DNA from 4 places in the Oceanisphaera submarina genome. Region 3 is predicted to be linked to each of the others. Evidence: predicted binding sites of a transcription regulator. Region 3 holds the regulator's gene; each other region holds the start of a gene.
The links. The regulator sigma-54, encoded in region 3, starts transcription at its own class of promoters, with help from an activator protein. The targets are predictions, from matches to a motif close to TGGCACNGTTTTNGCTT.
Positions count from the first base shown of each region.

Region 1: the regulator sigma-54 is predicted to act here: its motif matches at 2,618-2,634, upstream of fliE (flagellar hook-basal body complex protein FliE).
Region 2: the regulator sigma-54 is predicted to act here: its motif matches at 1,532-1,548, upstream of ACLEIV_RS12455 (ammonium transporter).
Region 4: the regulator sigma-54 is predicted to act here: its motif matches at 2,522-2,538, upstream of flgA (flagellar basal body P-ring formation chaperone FlgA).

Region 1 is NZ_JBKGFN010000015.1:80,543-84,755, forward strand. It holds gene fliG (flagellar motor switch protein FliG) at 1-546, opposite strand, end outside; gene fliF (flagellar basal-body MS-ring/collar protein FliF) at 539-2,248, opposite strand; gene fliE (flagellar hook-basal body complex protein FliE) at 2,260-2,574, opposite strand; gene ACLEIV_RS14430 (sigma-54-dependent transcriptional regulator) at 2,685-4,070, opposite strand.
Region 2 is NZ_JBKGFN010000012.1:56,975-61,187, forward strand. It holds gene ACLEIV_RS12450 (hypothetical protein) at 75-1,451, shown strand; gene ACLEIV_RS12455 (ammonium transporter) at 1,772-2,980, shown strand; gene ACLEIV_RS12460 (dicarboxylate/amino acid:cation symporter) at 3,284-4,213, shown strand, end outside.
Region 3 is NZ_JBKGFN010000011.1:45,927-50,139, forward strand. It holds gene rapZ (RNase adapter RapZ) at 1-626, opposite strand, end outside; gene ptsN (PTS IIA-like nitrogen regulatory protein PtsN) at 637-1,083, opposite strand; gene hpf (ribosome hibernation promoting factor) at 1,086-1,373, opposite strand; gene ACLEIV_RS11600 (RNA polymerase factor sigma-54) at 1,398-2,837, opposite strand; gene lptB (LPS export ABC transporter ATP-binding protein) at 2,888-3,613, opposite strand; gene lptA (lipopolysaccharide transport periplasmic protein LptA) at 3,616-4,146, opposite strand; gene lptC (LPS export ABC transporter periplasmic protein LptC) at 4,115-4,213, opposite strand, start outside.
Region 4 is NZ_JBKGFN010000015.1:103,657-107,869, reverse strand. It holds gene ACLEIV_RS14555 (FlgO family outer membrane protein) at 1-437, shown strand, start outside; gene ACLEIV_RS14550 (LPP20 family lipoprotein) at 427-807, shown strand; gene ACLEIV_RS14545 (flagella synthesis protein FlgN) at 872-1,285, opposite strand; gene flgM (flagellar biosynthesis anti-sigma factor FlgM) at 1,287-1,604, opposite strand; gene flgA (flagellar basal body P-ring formation chaperone FlgA) at 1,676-2,416, opposite strand; gene ACLEIV_RS14530 (chemotaxis protein CheV) at 2,579-3,493, shown strand; gene ACLEIV_RS14525 (CheR family methyltransferase) at 3,514-4,213, shown strand, end outside.

The DNA.
Region 1 (4,213 bases), on a different contig from region 3:
TACTTCTTCCAGCTCGGCGATACGCATTACCAGATCCAGGCGCACCGGCTCGGCAAACTGCTGCAGAATTTCGGCGGCCTGCTCCGGCTCGAGATAAGACAGCACTATGGTCTGAATTTGCGGATGTTCGTTGAGAATAATACCCGCCACCTGGCGCGCATCCATCCATTTAAGCGAGTCCAGGCCGCGTGAACCGGCACCGGCCGAAATCTGGTCCACCAGGCGTCCGGCCTTGTCTTCACCCAGGGCCGACACCAGGGCGTTGCGCACGAAGTCCTGGCTGCCCACGCCGATTTTGGTGAAACGCTGAATATCTTCGATAAAGAGACGATGCACAGCCCCCACCCGGTCGGGGCCAAAATCGCCGACCGAGGCCATTTTCATTCCCAGTCGCTGTACCTGCTTGGGGTCGAGATGACGAAAAATCTGGGCCGCATCCTCTTCCCGCAGGCTCAACATCAGGAGCGCGGCCCTTTCGGTACCGGTCATCTTGTCGAGCAACTGACGCTGCTCGTCGGTAATCATCAGTTGCTGAGTATCAGTCATCGGCTCTCACCCAATCTCTCACTACCTGTGCCGCCAGATCCGGTTCGTTGGCCACCAGGGCCCGAATAGCCGACAACACATCTTCATCTTTATTCAGATCCGGCAGTTGCAAACGACCCTCGCGAATACCGAACATGCCGTCATCCTGCTCGGCCTGCTGAGCCAACAACGACAGACTGTCATTGCCCAACAGTGCATTCTGACCGTCCAGATCCACCTCTTCCGGCATTTTTTCGTCGCTGCCCAGCAGACGCCGCACCATGGGCCGCACCAGAGTCAGCAACAACACAATCAGCACCAGAACGGCACCGAGGATCCGGGCCAGATGCCAGAACCAGGGCTGTTGATAAAAAGGCACGCCGGCAATATCGTCAAGCTGGGGTCGGTTGAACGCCACCGACACCACTTCGATGGCATCGCCCCGGCTCACATCGAAGCCCAGGCCGCCCCGCAACAGCCGATCGATGCGCGTCAGCTCTTCCGGCGTGAGCGCTACCCGCTCTGTGGTGCCATCGGCGTTACTGACGGTCTTGTGATCCACCGCCACCGATACCGTCAGCCGACGAATATCACCGGTCGAACTCTGGGTATGACTGATGGTGGTATCCAGCTCGAAATTGCGGGTTGCCTCCCGACGGGAGCGCTCGTTGGTCCGTTTTTCCTGCGCCAGCCCGGCGGCCTCTTCGGGGATATCAGACTCGGCCGGCGGCTGATTGGTGAGCGCGCCCGGAATGCCGATGGCCCCCAGACCCGAGGTGTTGTCTTCCATCACCATTTCCGATCGTACCGCCGGCAGATCGGGGTTAAACGACTTGATGGTCTGCTCTTTGCGGCTGAAATCGAGCCGCACATCGACTTCGGCTGTGTAATTTCCGAGCCCCAGCACCGGACTCAGAATGGCGTCAATCTTCTGACGATACTCGGCTTCCTGCTTTTGCTGCTGTTCAAATTCACGACGAGTGCGGGCCGACAGCGGATCCTGTGAGCCGGAATTGAGTAATCGACCGTTCTGATCGGTCACCGTAACCCGGCCCGGCGTCATGTCCGACACCGCCGAGGCCACCGTATCCACGATGGCATCCACTTCTTCCTGACGCAGGGTGCCGCCCCGGCGCAAGTTCAACACCACGGTGGCGCTGGGCTGGCGCTTGTCGCGTACAAAGACGTTTTCGCGAGGAATGGCCAGCAATACCTGGGCCTGAGCCACGCTGTTAAATTGCTCTATCACCCGCGCCAGTTGCCGTTCGCGGCTCAGGTTAAGCCGCTCCCGCTCCAGGCGCTGACTGATGCCGAAACCGGGGTCGGACAACAAGATGGCATCGCCCTGGGGGGCACTCTGGTTCAGGCCGGATCGGCGCAGGTTGAGCTGAATGTCGGCAAATTTATCGGCCCGCACCAGCACAGTGCTGCCGTCGATGGAGTATTCGACTTTTTGCGCATCGAGAAAATCGAGAGTTTCAATCAGTTCCTGATTGCTGTACACGCCCAGCGGCCGCATCTGGGGCTCTTTTCCCCACAGCAGGATAAATACCGCCATCGCCAGACAAATGGCCAGCGCCAGCACGATAATGACCTGGCGCAAGATATCGGTGTTGCCCAGCAGGGCGAACGGTGTGCTTTTCTGCTCTTCTGCTTCCAGTGAATTGGCCTCGCTGGTGGCAAGTGCAGATTTGTCGGTATTCACCAACGGATTATCAGCCACCAATCAAGTCCTCATACCGGCATGTTCATAATGGTTTTGTAGGCCTCAACCACCTTGTTGCGCACCTGCACGGTGGCATCGAAGGCGATACTCGACTTTTGCGCCGAGATCATGACCTGCTCCAGGCTGACCGATTCATCTCCCAGCTCGAAGCGGTTACGCAGATCACCGGTATTTTGCTGCAAGCCATTCACGTTATTTACCGCCTGAGTCAGCAGGGCGGAAAAATCCTGTTGCGGCGCCATACCATTGGCCGGGGTCAGCGGTTGCAGCTCGCCTTTGACGGCTTGCATGTCCGATAACAATGCAGCGGCGGTAATGTCCATTCCAGTCACTCCCTCTGTCAGATTAAGTAGCGTGAAGATCATAATGCAAACGACGGGCCAGTCTATCTTTATCTGTTCCTTCGTCTTGTATCCGATCATGCCGGGCCATTTCAGGCCGGCACGCTGATCCCGGCATCTCGCATGCGGGCCAGTTTATAACGCAGGGTGCGCGGGCTGATGCCGAGCTTTTCCGCTACCTGCTGGCGGCTGCCGGCGCAGGTTTGCAATGCCTGCAAGATAATCAGATGTTCCTGCGTGGCCAGCTCTTTGCCCAGATCACTGCCCTGTTCTTCCGCGATCATCTGTACCGGGTCGGTTGAGGGGGCAGAGAATGACGGCTGTGCCGCTGGCGCCGAGGCGTCCAGCAGAATATCGGTCGCTTCAATCACAGCACCATGCGCCAGTATCAGCGCCCGCTGTATCACGTTACCCAGCTCACGCACGTTACCCGGCCAGTGCCAGGCCTGCAATTTGACCCTGGCCTCGTCACTCAGTACCAGCCTTCCTCGTCCCTGATCGCGCCCGTGGCGCTGCAACAGATATTCCGCCAGTGGCATTATGTCGCCGGGCCGTTCGACCAGTGCCGGCCAGTGCAACGGAAACACATTAAGCCGGTAGAACAGATCTTCCCGGAAATGTTTTTCCGCAACGGCATGGTGCAGATCCCGATTGCTGGTCGCCAGCACCCGCACATCCAACGCTATTGTCTTGCGCCCGCCCAGGCGTTCCACTTCCCGCTCTTGCAACACCCGCAGCAACTTGGCCTGCAGGTTGAGATCCATTTCGGTAATTTCATCCAGCAGCAGGGTGCCGCCATGGGCCTGTTCGAATTTGCCAGGGCAGGCCAGAACCGCCCCGGTGAAGGCACCTTTTTCGTAACCGAACAGGGTGGCTTCCAGCATGTTATCGGGAATGGCGGCACAGTTGATGGCCACAAAGGGACCCCCGGCCCGCTCGGAGCGTTGATGAATAAAACGCGCCAGCACCTCTTTGCCGGTGCCGCTGGGGCCGCTTATCATCACGCTCGCCCCCGACTCGGCCACCTTTGTCGCCAGTTGCAGCAGTTGTATGCTACCGGCGTCCCCCACCACAGGATCGCCGCTGTCCGCCACGTCTTGTGACACATGGCGCGATACGACCGCCAGCAGGGCTTCTGGCGCAAACGGCTTGGCCAGATAATCCACCGCGCCGGCACGCATGGCGGCCACCGCGCCCGCCACCTGGGCGTAAGCGGTGATCACCAGCACCGGCAGGCCCGGAACACGACGGTTGATCCAGTCGAGCAACTCCAGGCCGTCCATACCGGCCATCTGCACATCGGTGATCACCAGCCGCACCGTTTGCTTCTGCAACCAGACGATGGCCGACTCGGCACTGTTGACCGCCTCGCAAGAAAAACCTGCCAGCAGCAGGGTATCCTGCAACGCTTGCTGCAACCCCGGATCGTCTTCGACGATGAGCATATCAACAACATCGGGCTGTACATCATTAGTCATGAAGATGCCTCCTTAACCTATTTACGCCATGTCCTATAACTGATGTGGACTCTGGGGCTGGTTTGCCTTTCTCGTCACCCTCGCGAAGGCGGGGGTACAGGACCTTTGCAGACAAACCGCCGTCTGACCGTTCTGCGCCACCA
Region 2 (4,213 bases), on a different contig from region 3:
ACGACAGGCAGCACCGGGCGTCGAAATACGTTAAGATATTGTCATCATTAATGTTTATGGTGTAATTCCGGCCCGTGATCAGCGTTGAGCGTAAAGATGGCTTCGCCCTAAAAATATCCCGCATCCTGCGGGAGGCGACCGAGCACCGGCTGGATATTTACCTCTTTATTCCCGGCGAATTGGGGCTGAACACCAATGTGGTGCCGGAAGAAGAGTTTTACCACGGTGCCATTCACGTGCAGCGCACCTATTTCAGCGATCAGCCGCTGCTCCCGCTGGTGCACAGCCGCCTTGCCCGCCGGGGTAAACTCACCACAGAACAATATCGGCTCAGCCTCAGCCTTTACGCCTATCAGTATGTGGTGGGGCTGGAGCAGTCCTGCCACCAGCTGCGTAACGAAAAAAGCGGTGCCGGCCAGGAGGCGATAGAAGAGGTGATCGCCCTGGCCCAGGATATTCTGCGCCGTCTGCGCCGCAATGTGCCCACCGATCAGACCCTGCTCAAGTACTACGTCAATATCGACAACTATCTGTCCTGGTTTACCGAGCAGCGACTGTTGTCTCTGGTGGCCCACCTACCCCGCAACGGCGACTACAAGACCACCAAGTCACTGCTGCTGGAAATCTGTGATATCGAGCGTCGGCATCGCGTCACCCAACAATACAATTCAAGCCACACCACAGAGGCCCTGTCTCGTATTTCCAACAAGATGCGGCTGCTGCGCAGATTGATCGAATATCCGGTGACGCTCAAGGAGAAAACCCGGGAGCTGGGCGGCGGCGAGCAGAAGCTGCTCAAGGCGGGGGTCACCGCCGTGGTAATGACCTCGGTATCGCTGGCCGCCTACGAGGTACGCGAAACCCTGGGCGGCATATCGCTGATGGTGATCTTCGCCCTGGCCCTGCTCTATGCCCTGCGTGAACTGTTCAAGGATGACTTGCGCAACACCCTGTGGCGCTGGCTGCGCAAGGGTCGTCCCAAATGGCGACGACAGTATTTTGATGTGCACAGCAACCAGCTGGTGGGCCGTCAGCTGGAGTGGTTCGACTACCGCCGCCCCTCCCGGCTGAGCGAAGAAATCCTGGCGGCACGCCACGCCAACGTAAGCCAGCGGGAAGAGGTGGTCATGCACTACGGCAGCCACTCCCGCATGCTGCCTACCCGCTTCCTGAGTGGCTACGAACAGACCCGCGAGCTATTGCATCTGGATTTGAGTCTGCTGTCCAAGCTGATGGAAAAGGGCTCGCACCACGTTTATCAGCTCAAAGAAGGCCAGGTGTCCCGGCAGCCGGTGGAAAAACGCTATCTGATCAACCTGGTCACCCGTGAAATTCAGGGGCAGAAGCCGCCGGTCATCCAGCGCTGGAAGGTGGTAATGAGCCGATCCAAAATCGTGGAAATAGAGGAGATACCCCAGCGGAAAGCCGCCGGCTCTTCTCCGGGATCATAATTCACAATAAGGTATTCCCTTGCTCCGTTCCGGCCGAGAATGCAGGCCGGGTGGCTCAGGCATCGGTGCTCCGCCCACCCTGGCATGATTCATGCTTTTTACTTCGTGTAGGCCGCCTCAAGGCAGGTCCAACTCCGGCATGGTGCCGGCTGCCGTTTCCCGGTGTTCACACCGCAGCTGTGACGCTCGCCTGAGTCATAACGGCGACATTCCAAGAGGCAGCCGACGCGACAATGCACCATGCTGGCTAGACAATAACAGGAATGCACCACACCAGTGCATCACCTGCACCGCCATCGGGCACGTAGGAGAATACATTCATGGACAGTATCAGTAGCGCCATCGACACCCTGGCACAGAGTGCCAACACCCTGTTTATTTTGATGGGGTCTGTCATGGTGTTTGCCATGCACGCCGGCTTCGCCTTTCTCGAAGTCGGTACCGTGCGTCACAAGAACCAGGTCAACGCCCTCGCCAAGATCATGACCGACTTCGGTTTTTCCGCCGTCGCCTATTTTTTTGTCGGCTACTGGGTCGCCTATGGCGTCACCTTCTTTCAGGATGCCGAAACCCTGTCGGCAGGCCAGGGCTATGAGCTGGTGAAATTCTTCTTTCTGATGACCTTTGCCGCAGCCATTCCCGCCATCGTCTCCGGCGGCATCGCGGAGCGGGCAAAGTTCTGGCCTATTCTGTGCGCCTCGTCGCTATCGGTGGCCTTCATCTATCCGTTTTTCGAGGGCATCGCCTGGAACGGCAACTTCGGCCTGCAAGCATGGCTGGAAGCCACTTTCGGCGCACCCTTTCATGATTTTGCCGGTTCGGTGGTGGTTCATGCCCTCGGCGGCTGGATAGCCCTGGTGGCCATTCTGTTGCTGGGAGTTCGTCGGGGCCGCTACCGCAACGGCAAGCTGGTGGCCTTTCCGCCCTCCAGTATTCCGTTTCTGGCTCTGGGCGCCTGGATACTGTCCATCGGCTGGTTCGGCTTCAACGTGATGTCGGCCCAAACCCTGGACGGCATTTCCGGCCTGGTGGCGCTGAACTCCATGATGGCCATGGTGGGCGGTATTATCGCCGCGCTTATCCTCGGCAGAAATGACCCGGGCTTTATCCATAACGGCCCCCTGGCCGGTCTGGTGGCCGTCTGCGCCGGCTCGGATCTGATGCACCCCATCGGCGCCCTGCTCGTGGGCATCATCGCCGGCGCTCTGTTCGTGTGGCTGTTTACCCTGCAGCAGAACAAATGGAAGATAGACGATGTGCTCGGTGTCTGGCCGCTGCACGGTATCTGCGGCGCCTGGGGCGGTATTGCCGCCGGTATTTTCGGCCAGCAGGCGCTGGGCGGCATGGGAGGCGTCAGTATCGTTTCCCAGCTGCTGGGCACCGGTGCCGGTATCCTCGTAGCCTTGCTGGGCGGCCTGTTGGTGTACGGTAGCATCCGTCTGCTGGTGGGGATTCGCCTGAGCGACGAGGAGGAGTTCAACGGCGCCGATCTCAGCATCCACAAGATTGCCGCCACCTTCAATGACTGAGTAATACCGGAGCAGCCGCAAACGGTACCGACAGGCGCTCCCCTGATTAACAGGGCAGCGCCTGTTGTCATTTCAGCCTCAGTACGATCGCACACAAAACCCACTTCTTATGGTGATAACGAAAGAAAAACGGCAACAATTAGGCATAAAACTTCACGTAAAGCCAAGAAACTGGCATTATGCGCGCCGCTTAGCCACAACTGACATGCTCATGTGGCGGATCAGAGGCCCCAACCCTCACCTCAGGGCATCCCTTGATGCCACCGTTTTGTTCCCTTATATCGGATAAAGAGAGTCCATCTGATGACAACCGACAAGAAAAAACTGTCGCTGACCAGCAAGGTCCTGCTGGGCATGAGCCTCGGTATTGTGGCCGGCTTTATCTTCCGCACCCTGCTGGCCGAGGTAGCCTTCGTACAGGAGTATCTGGTCAATGGCCTGCTGCAGGTGGGTGGCGAAATTTTTATCGCCAGCCTCAAGATGCTGGTGGTGCCGTTGATTTTCGTATCGCTGGTCTGTGGCACCAGTTCGCTGAAAGATCTTTCCACCCTGGGTCGCCTCGGTGGCAAGACCCTGGCGTTTTATCTGGTCACCACCGCCATCGCCATCAGTCTGGCGCTGTTGATGGGCAACCTGTTCAAGCCCGGTGACGGCGTCGATCTCACCACCGCCACCAGCTTTGCCGCCAAGGAAGCGCCCAGCCTGGGTGATGTCATCATCGGCATGTTCCCCACCAACCCCATCAACTCCATGGCCCAGGGCAACACCCTGCAGATCATAGTGTTTGCGGTACTGTTCGGTATCGCCATCAGCCTGGCCGGCAAACCGGGCGAACGCATCGCCGCCCTGTTCGGTGACTTCAACGAAGTCATCATGAAGCTGGTAACCCTGCTGATGAACGTGGCGCCCTACGGCGTCTTCTGCCTGATGGCCCAGCTGTTCACCAGCCTGGGTCTGGATGCCATCGTCAACCTGATGGAATACTTCCTGGTGCTGGCCGGGACTCTGCTGCTGCATGGTCTGGTGACCTACTCCATCATGTTCCGGGCCCTTACCGGCCTGAATCCGCTGACCTTTCTCAAGAAAATGGAAGATGCGGTCATGTTCGCCTTTTCCACCGCTTCCTCCAACGCCACCATTCCGGTAACCATGGAAACCGCCACCCGCCGCATGGGCGTAGACAACAGGATTGCCGCCTTTACCGTGCCGCTGGGCGCCACCATCAACATGGAC
Region 3 (4,213 bases):
CCGGCGACCGGTTCGTCCTGGCCGGTAAAAGGCCTCAGTTCCGCTATCCAGTGAGGATTGGGCAGGAAGCGGGCATCGAATACGAAATCCGCATCCTGAGAGATACCGTATTTGTAACCGAAGGACTCGAACACCCAGTTCAGCTCGCGTTCCTTCTTGCCGAGAATGCGCGCGCGGATAATTTCGCTCAGATCGTGAATACTGAGATCGGAGGTATCGATACGCAGATCGGCGGCGGAAGACAGGGGCGACAGCAGGTGGGTTTCCTGACGGATGGCTTCGTCCAGGGTCAGGCTGAGACGAGACAGGGGATGCAGCCGGCGGGTGTCGCCGAAGCGGCGAATAAGGGCGGCGTTGTCTGCATCGATGAAGATGCTGGACAGGCTGACTCCTTCCATGGCGCTAACTTCGGCCAGGCAGGCCTCCAGTTTGTCGGCACCGTCGGGCAGGTTGCGTACATCGATACTGACCGCCACCTCGCCGGGCTTGCGTCGACGCATCTGTACCAGCTCGGGCAGCAGCTCGACGGGGAGATTATCGACACAGTAATAGCCCAGATCCTCAAGCACACGCAGGGCTACGGTTTTCCCCGAGCCCGAACGGCCACTGACGATCACCAACTGCATATTGCTCTCCTCAGGAAGAAACCATGATGTTATAGAGCTCGTCATCGCTGCCGGCCTGGCGCAACTGCTTGCAGACCTGCTTGTTACTGAGCTTTTCGGCAATCAATGACAGCGTCTTGAGATGCTGTTTACACTCCTGCTCCGGTACCAGCAGGGCGAACACCAGGCCAACCGGCTGATTGTCGATGGCATCGAACTCTACCGGTTCGGCAAAGGTGAGTAAAACCGCCGTCGCCCGGTTGTCATCGCTGATACGACCATGAGGAATGGCGATACCGTTACCGATACCGGTGCTACCCATTTTTTCCCGGGCCAGCAGGCAGTCAAACAGCTGCTGACTGCTGATGTTGAGGTGCAGGGCGGCCAGCTCGCTGATGATTTCCAGCGCACGTTTTTTGCTCGTGCAGGGGACTGCACTGCGGGTGCAGCCCCTGCTCAGTATGTCGGCGACTTCCATGGTTATTTTTGCTTGAGCTTCTCTTTGTGTTTGATTATTTGGCGATCGAGCTTGTCGATCAAGCCATCGAGGGCGGCGTACATATCGTCATGTTGAGAGTTGGCAAAGATTTCGCCGCCGCTGAGGTGGATTTTAGCTTCGGCAACCTGCTGCAATTTTTCGAGTGTGAGGACGACGTGTACATTGGTAATGTTGTCGAAATGACGCTCCAGTCGGGAAAACTTGCTGTTCACATAGTCACGCAGGGAGTCCGTGATGTCTACATGGTGTCCAGTCAGATTTATTTGCATATCGTCTTCCTTCTAGGTCTGCCTTTACATCAGGCGTTTACGCTGATTGGAAGGGGGGATGGCCAGCGATTCCCTGTACTTGGCGATGGTCCGCCTGGCCACCTGTATCCCCTGTTCGGCCAGCAGCTGGGCAATTTTGCTGTCGCTCAGTGGCTTGGCCGGGTTTTCCGCACCGACCAGTTTCCTGATCAGGGCACGAATTGCCGTCGACGAACATTCTCCACCATCATCGGTACCCACATGGCTGGAGAAAAAATACTTCAGTTCAAACACCCCTCTGGGGGTATGCATGAATTTCTGGGTGGTGACCCGGGAGATGGTGGATTCGTGCATTTCCACCGCCTCGGCCACATCATTCAGCACCATCGGCTTCATGGCCTCGGGCCCATACTCAAAGAATGCCTGTTGTTGTTCCACAATACAATTGGCAACCTTGAGCAGGGTCTCATTTCGACTCTCGAGACTCTTGATAAACCACTTGGCGTCCTGCAAGTGGTTGCGGATAAACTGGCCGTCTTCGCTGTTTCTGGGTTGGCGGGCCATGGCGGCATAGGTCTGGTTCAGCCTGACCTTGGGCATGGCTTCCGGGTTGAGTTCGGCGACCCAGCCACCCTGTCGCTTGGTGACCACCACGTCCGGAATCACATATTCGGAGCTGCTCTGAAGCACGCTGTTACCCGGTCTGGGCTCCAGCTGCTGGATCAGGGACAGTACTTCCCTGAGCTCTTCTTCTTTCAGTCTGGTCTTGCGTTGCAGGCTGCGGTAGTCCCGGGTGCCGAGCAGATCCATGTGCCGGTCAATGACGAGACGGGCCTCGTTCAGCCAGGGAGTGTCGGCGGGAAAAGGGTCCAGCTGAATGCGCAGGCATTCCTGCACGCTGCGGGCGGCGACGCCGATAGGGTCGAAATGCTGGATGCGCTTCAGCACCGCCTCCACTTCATCTGCTTCTATCTCCTGTTCGCCGCCGGAGACGGCGGTGAGGATATCCTCCAGACCCTGAGTCAGGTAGCCGGCATCATCGATGGCGTCGATAATGGCCAGTGCTATGGCCTGATCGGTCTCGCTGAAAGGGGTCAGTTGCATCTGCCACAGCAGGTAATCCTGCAGCGTTTCCGTGGTTTCTCCCTGGTAGACGGTATCCTCCATGCCTTCGGGAAGGCCGCCGTTCCCGGCGCTGCCGGTTGAGGTGGTATAGATATCGTCCCAGTGGGTGTCCATCGGCAGTTCGTCGGACAGCTGATTCTGCTCCATGGCGGTATCGGCGGCCATCTGCTCGTCGTTGCCGCCGTCGGCCACCTCGATGCTGTCCGGCTCTTCCTGTTCCAGCAGGGGGTTGCTTTCCAGGGCCAGCTGAATTTCCTGTTGCAGTTCCAGGCTCGACAGTTGCAGCAGACGAATGGCCTGTTGCAACTGGGGGGTCATGGTCAGCTGCTGTCCCATACGTAACTGAAGAGTTGGCTTCATCGTTGGTAAAGTCCTTCTATATCAACCGCATGGGGCTCCAGCGGGTCAGCTTAGAGGCTGAATTGTTCACCCAGATAGACTTTCTTGACCTGCTCGTTCGCGAGGATTTCGGCCGGGGTGCCGGCGGCGATACGATGACCATGACTGACAATGTAGGCCCGCTCGCAGACGTCCAGCGTCTCGCGCACGTTGTGATCGGTGATCAGCACCCCCAGGCCTCTATCGCGCAGGTGCAGAATGATTTTCTTGATGTCGATTACCGAGATGGGATCGACTCCGGCGAAGGGTTCATCCAGCAGTATGAAGCGCGGATCGGCCGCCAGTGCGCGGGCAATTTCCACCCGTCGGCGTTCACCACCTGACAGACTCATACCGGCACTGTCGCGGATATGGGTGATATTGAACTCTTCCAGCAGCTGCTCCATTTTCTCGTCGCGGCCGGCGGCGTCCAGATCCTTGCGGGTTTCGAGTACCGCCATTAAGTTGTCGGCTACGCTCAGACGCCGAAAAATGGAGGCTTCCTGGGGCAGATAACCGATACCGGCGCGGGCTCGCACATGCATCGGCTGATAGCTGATGTCCTGCTCGTCGATGGTGATGCTGCCGGCGTCGCGCTGTACCAGGCCCACTATCATGTAGAAAGAGGTGGTCTTGCCGGCCCCGTTGGGGCCGAGCAGGCCGACGATCTGGCCGGTATTGACGGTCAGGCTGACATCGGCCACTACCTGACGGCCCTTGTAACTCTTCTGCAGCCCGCGGGCTTTCAGTGTTGCCATGATCAGTTCTGTATCTCTTTTTTATTCATGTCCTGCAGCTGTTCAGGCAGAAAAATGGTGGTAACGCGGTCTGCTCCACCCTGGCTTTCGGCTTCCATCTGTTCCTTGTCGATATGGTAGCGAATACGATAGCCGGTCACGATATTGTCGTTCTGCTTCAGCTTCGCCTCCTTCAATAGGGTGAGGGTGCGTGCCTTCATATCGTAGTGGATCTCCCGGGCCTCGGCCTTGACCGGCTGGCCGTTGTCCAGCACCTGGTAGTAGGTGGCTGGCGCGCCGTGGGCGGTCATCGATTGCAGACCCTGTTCGGTGCGGATCACCACCAGTCTGTCGGCTCGCACATCCATGGTGCCCTGTTTGACCACGACCCGCTCGCTGAAGGTCACCTTGTTGTCGGCCAGCTCCACCAGCTGGCGACCGGCATCTATGGTTACCGGCTGGCTGAAATCAGCCTCTTTGGCCTCGGCCAGGCTCAGGCTCAGGGCCAGCAGGCCGCCGATGCTAAGGAGTAAAGTAGGTTGCCCGGGTTTCATGCAGTAATTCCACTGTTTGTTGATCAAGCTTGCCCAACAGCCCCTGGCCCTGGGCCCGGAAAGTTGG
Region 4 (4,213 bases), on a different contig from region 3:
CGCACCAGCTGAACGACCGAGCCGGCATTGCCGTCAGTGGCTTCGTCGATCAACAGGACTATCGTACCCAGGACGATTTTGGCCGGCTGTTGTCGGAAACCATGATGTTTCAGCTCAATCAGTATGGGCTGCGCGTGGTCGACTTCAAGACCTTGCCTTTTATTCGCATCACCCCGGATGGAGATGTCAGCACCAGCCGGGATTATCGTCAGCTCAGTTCACGTATCGGTGCCCGCTATTTGTTGCATGGCACCGTCAGTGAAACCACGGGCGGTCGTTTGATCAATGCGCGGTTGGTATCGATGGGGGACAACAGCCTGGTGGCCAGTGCCCAGCAGTTTATTCCTGAATACCTGGTGGCCAGTGCTATCAGGGCGCGAGGGCCCCAACCCCGTATGGTGATGACGCCGGAGCAAAGGAGCCGTTATGCGAAATAATCTCTGTGCCCTGTTGTTGCTGGTACTGTCTGGTTGCAGCGTACAGCCGGCCAGAAATCATATTTATGCGGTGGGGTATGCCCCCATCAGCCTGCAGCAGCCGGCCGAACATCAACAAAAGCTGCTGCATGCCATGCGTGCATCCAAGATGGATGCCTATCGCGAACTGACCGAGCAGCTGAGTGGTGTCATGACGTCGAGCTCCAGCCGGATGAATAGCCAGATATTGCAGGATGGCACGGTTAGCAACAGCAGTCGTGGTGTAGTACGGGGCGCACGGGTGGTGAACAGCTATCCGGATGGTGACATGTATGTGACCGAGCTTGAATTGGATCTGGCGGTTTACGAGAAGCTGCGGCGCGGCATCTGAGCGGAGGCCGCAGGGATAGCCATAACGTGATGAGGCAAGGCGATGTGTTAATTACCACCTTCTTTTAAACCTTGAAACCAATGCCTTTGTTGATGCCTTTGGTGTGACCTTTTTGATCATAGGTCATGCTTTGCCGTTCATGCAGCCGGCTCAGAATATTGGTTAGCTGGCGAATACCATTGAGGGATTGCTCCAGCAGTTGCTCGGCCACCTGGTTTTGTTCCTGGCATTGCTGTAACAGTGCACGCAGCTCTGTTACCCGGTCGTGATAGTCGCTGTTCAGGCGTTCCCGATCGGGATGGCTGGCAAGCTGGCTATCGGTCGTCTGGATCTCGATCAGCAACGCCTGCTTGCGCTCGGTCAGCGGGGGCAGTTCGAGGGCCTGGCGTTTAACGATCAACTCAAGTTCCTGATGGGTAATGTCCAGCAGCAGCTCGAGTTGTGATTTCTGATGGTTCAGCAGCGCATCAAGGGACATGTCAGAGGCCTTCTAAATCCTGTTCAAAGCGAGAAATATTGGCCGCCAGCCGTTCGCTGTCTACCTGATAACTGCCTTCGTTGATCGCTTTTTTCAGCGCATCCAGCCGGGCACTGTTGTCGGGAGCGGGCGTCGTTGCCAGTGTTTGCTGCATCTGACTGAGCCGCTTTGCCTGAGGTGTCAGGGTGACCTCATCCTGTCGGATTGGGGCTGCACCACCATCGGGCTGTGTACCTGTGGTGGTTGATGCCTTGTACTTCTGATGGCCTGTCAACGGTGTGGTATTACCGAGGCCGGGGGGTAGTTTATCGATAGCCATGATATTCAAGTCCTGATATTGCTGCTGCGTAAACGGGGTATCGACTTCTGCGGCCATAACTTTAGCAGAATTTACAGTTTGACTTGCACCTGGCCTGCGGCCATGACCCGGGCGGTAATTTCTCGACCCGAGTTGATGTTACGTACACGAATGCTGTCATTGAAAGCCCCGTCTTCCTGAGCCATGCCGTCGGTTTTAAGCATCAATCCCCCTGCCTGTGCGAAAATGCCGACCTTGTCACCTTTGCACACCACACACAGCTGGCTGCTGCGAATGGGTTGACCCGGGCGAAGATCCCGCTTGCTGCGGGAGCCGATCAGATCACGGGGATCGTTGAATACATCACCGCGCAGTAACACCTCGTCCTGATAATCTACCGTCAGGTGCTGGGCTTGTAACAATGTATTGCGGGCAACGGGGTCGGCGGCGGTGACCACCGGCTTGAGTATCTTTACCCGCACAGGTACAAACAGCTCCCAACCTGGCTGCTCATGGCATTGCAGGTAAACGTGGGTATTACGGCGCACCTCACCCGCTCCGCGAATATCGGCCGTCAGTTTACCCAGGCACTCGGTCAAGGCTAATCGGGTATCGATGCTGGCGGCATTGACCTCCAGCCGATTGCCGGGCTGTAACGGAACCATGTCGCGCACATAACCTTCGGCATAGTGGCGAAGAGTATCATGTACCGACGCATGAGCCGAAGTTGGCCACAACGGGGCGGCAAGCAACAAGCAAAGCAGCTTGCCCGACTTTGCCAGTGACGCTTTGCGCACCAAGATGTTAAAAATCGGAAAAATTTTCTTAAGCATTACTACCTCATGGCCGATAGAACACGGTAGGCTGGCCTCAATTGGTGTCTGCCCTGGGTGGTGTTAAGCTAACGCCGTCTGACTCAAGCACAATAATCATAAAACAAGCATAGAACATGCCATGATCTTGAAACGAGTCGTGGCATAGACGGAGATACTGTAATGGCGGGGATACTCGACTCGGTAAACCAAAGAACACAACTCGTCGGTCAGAACAGACTGGAATTACTGTTGTTCAAGCTGAATGGACGTCAAAGATTTGGCATTAACGTGTTCAAGGTGAAAGAAGTCTTGCAGTGCCCCAGGCTCACCGCCTTGCCGCAGCGCAACCCAGTGATCAAGGGGGTGGCCAATATTCGTGGGAAAACCATTTCCATTATCGATCTCAGCAAGTCCATGGGCGGCCGGCCGATAGAGCAGACCGAAAACAGCTTTGTCATCATCTCCGAATATAACCGTTCGGTGCAGGGCTTTCTGGTTAACTCGGTTGAACGCATCATCAACGTTAACTGGGAGTCGATATTGCCGCCTCCGAGGGGCGCGGGTCGCTTCAATTACATGACGGCGGTGACCGAAATTGACGGTGAGCTGGTAGAAATTCTGGATGTGGAAAAAATTCTCTACGAAATAGCACCGGTCAATGGCGCCGTGAACGCCGAGATCCTTGAGCAGGTTTCTCATTTAAATACGGCAGAGCAAAAGCCGATACTGATTGCCGATGATTCCTCCGTCGCCCGCCGCCAGATCCAGAAAACCCTCGAGGCGCTGGGATTGAAATGTATCGTTGCCGAAAACGGCAAGCTCGCGCTGAACAAGCTTCGGGAAATCGCCGCCATCGGCCCCGTTAACGAGCAGTTGTCTATGGTGATATCCGATGTGGAAATGCCGGAGATGGATGGCTATACCCTGACCGCTGAAATCCGCAATGACCCGGCACTGAAAGACTTGCATGTGATCCTGCATACCTCCCTGAGTGGAGTCTTCAATCAGGCGTTGATTGAAAAGGTCGGGGCGGATAATTTTATCGCCAAATTCAACCCCGACGAGCTGGCATCGACGGTCAAGAACGCACTCTGATAAAAGTGTAAAGGAAAGGGATGAAGAACTTTACCGACGAACAATACAGGACATTCTGCCAGTTTCTTGAAGCCGGTACCGGCATAGTGCTGGGTGACAACAAGCAGTATCTGGTAAAAAGCCGGCTGTCTCCGCTGTTGTCCCGTTTTCAGATAGAGTCACTCGGCGAGCTGATAAACAAATCCATGTCGATACGCGAGCGAGAGCTGAAAACGGCGGTCATCGACGCCATGACCACCAACGAAACCCTGTGGTTTCGTGATGGTTACCCCTTTACCCTGCTCACGGACAAGTTGTTTCCGGAACTGGTCAAACCGGGGAAACCGTTGAAAGTCTGGTCTGCCGCCAGTTCTTCCGGTCAGGAACCCTATTCCATCGCCATGACGGCGCTGGAATATCAGGCCCGGCGGCCGGGCGGTTTGCCGGGGCTGCAAATTGTTGCCACCGACATCTCCACCGGCATGCTGGAACAGTGCAAGAGCGGCATTTACGACAGCCTGTCACTGGCGAGAGGCTTGTCACCCGAACGTCGAAAGCAGTTTTTTACCCCACTGGCTGACGGCAAGATGCAGCTGCAGGCAAAAGTAAGAAACATGGTCAGCTTTCGTCCCTTCAATTTGCTGGACAACTATGGCTCTCTGGGTAAGTTCGATCTTATTTTCTGCCGTAACGTATTGATTTATTTCTCTCCTAAGAATAAATCCAAAATTCTCAACCAGT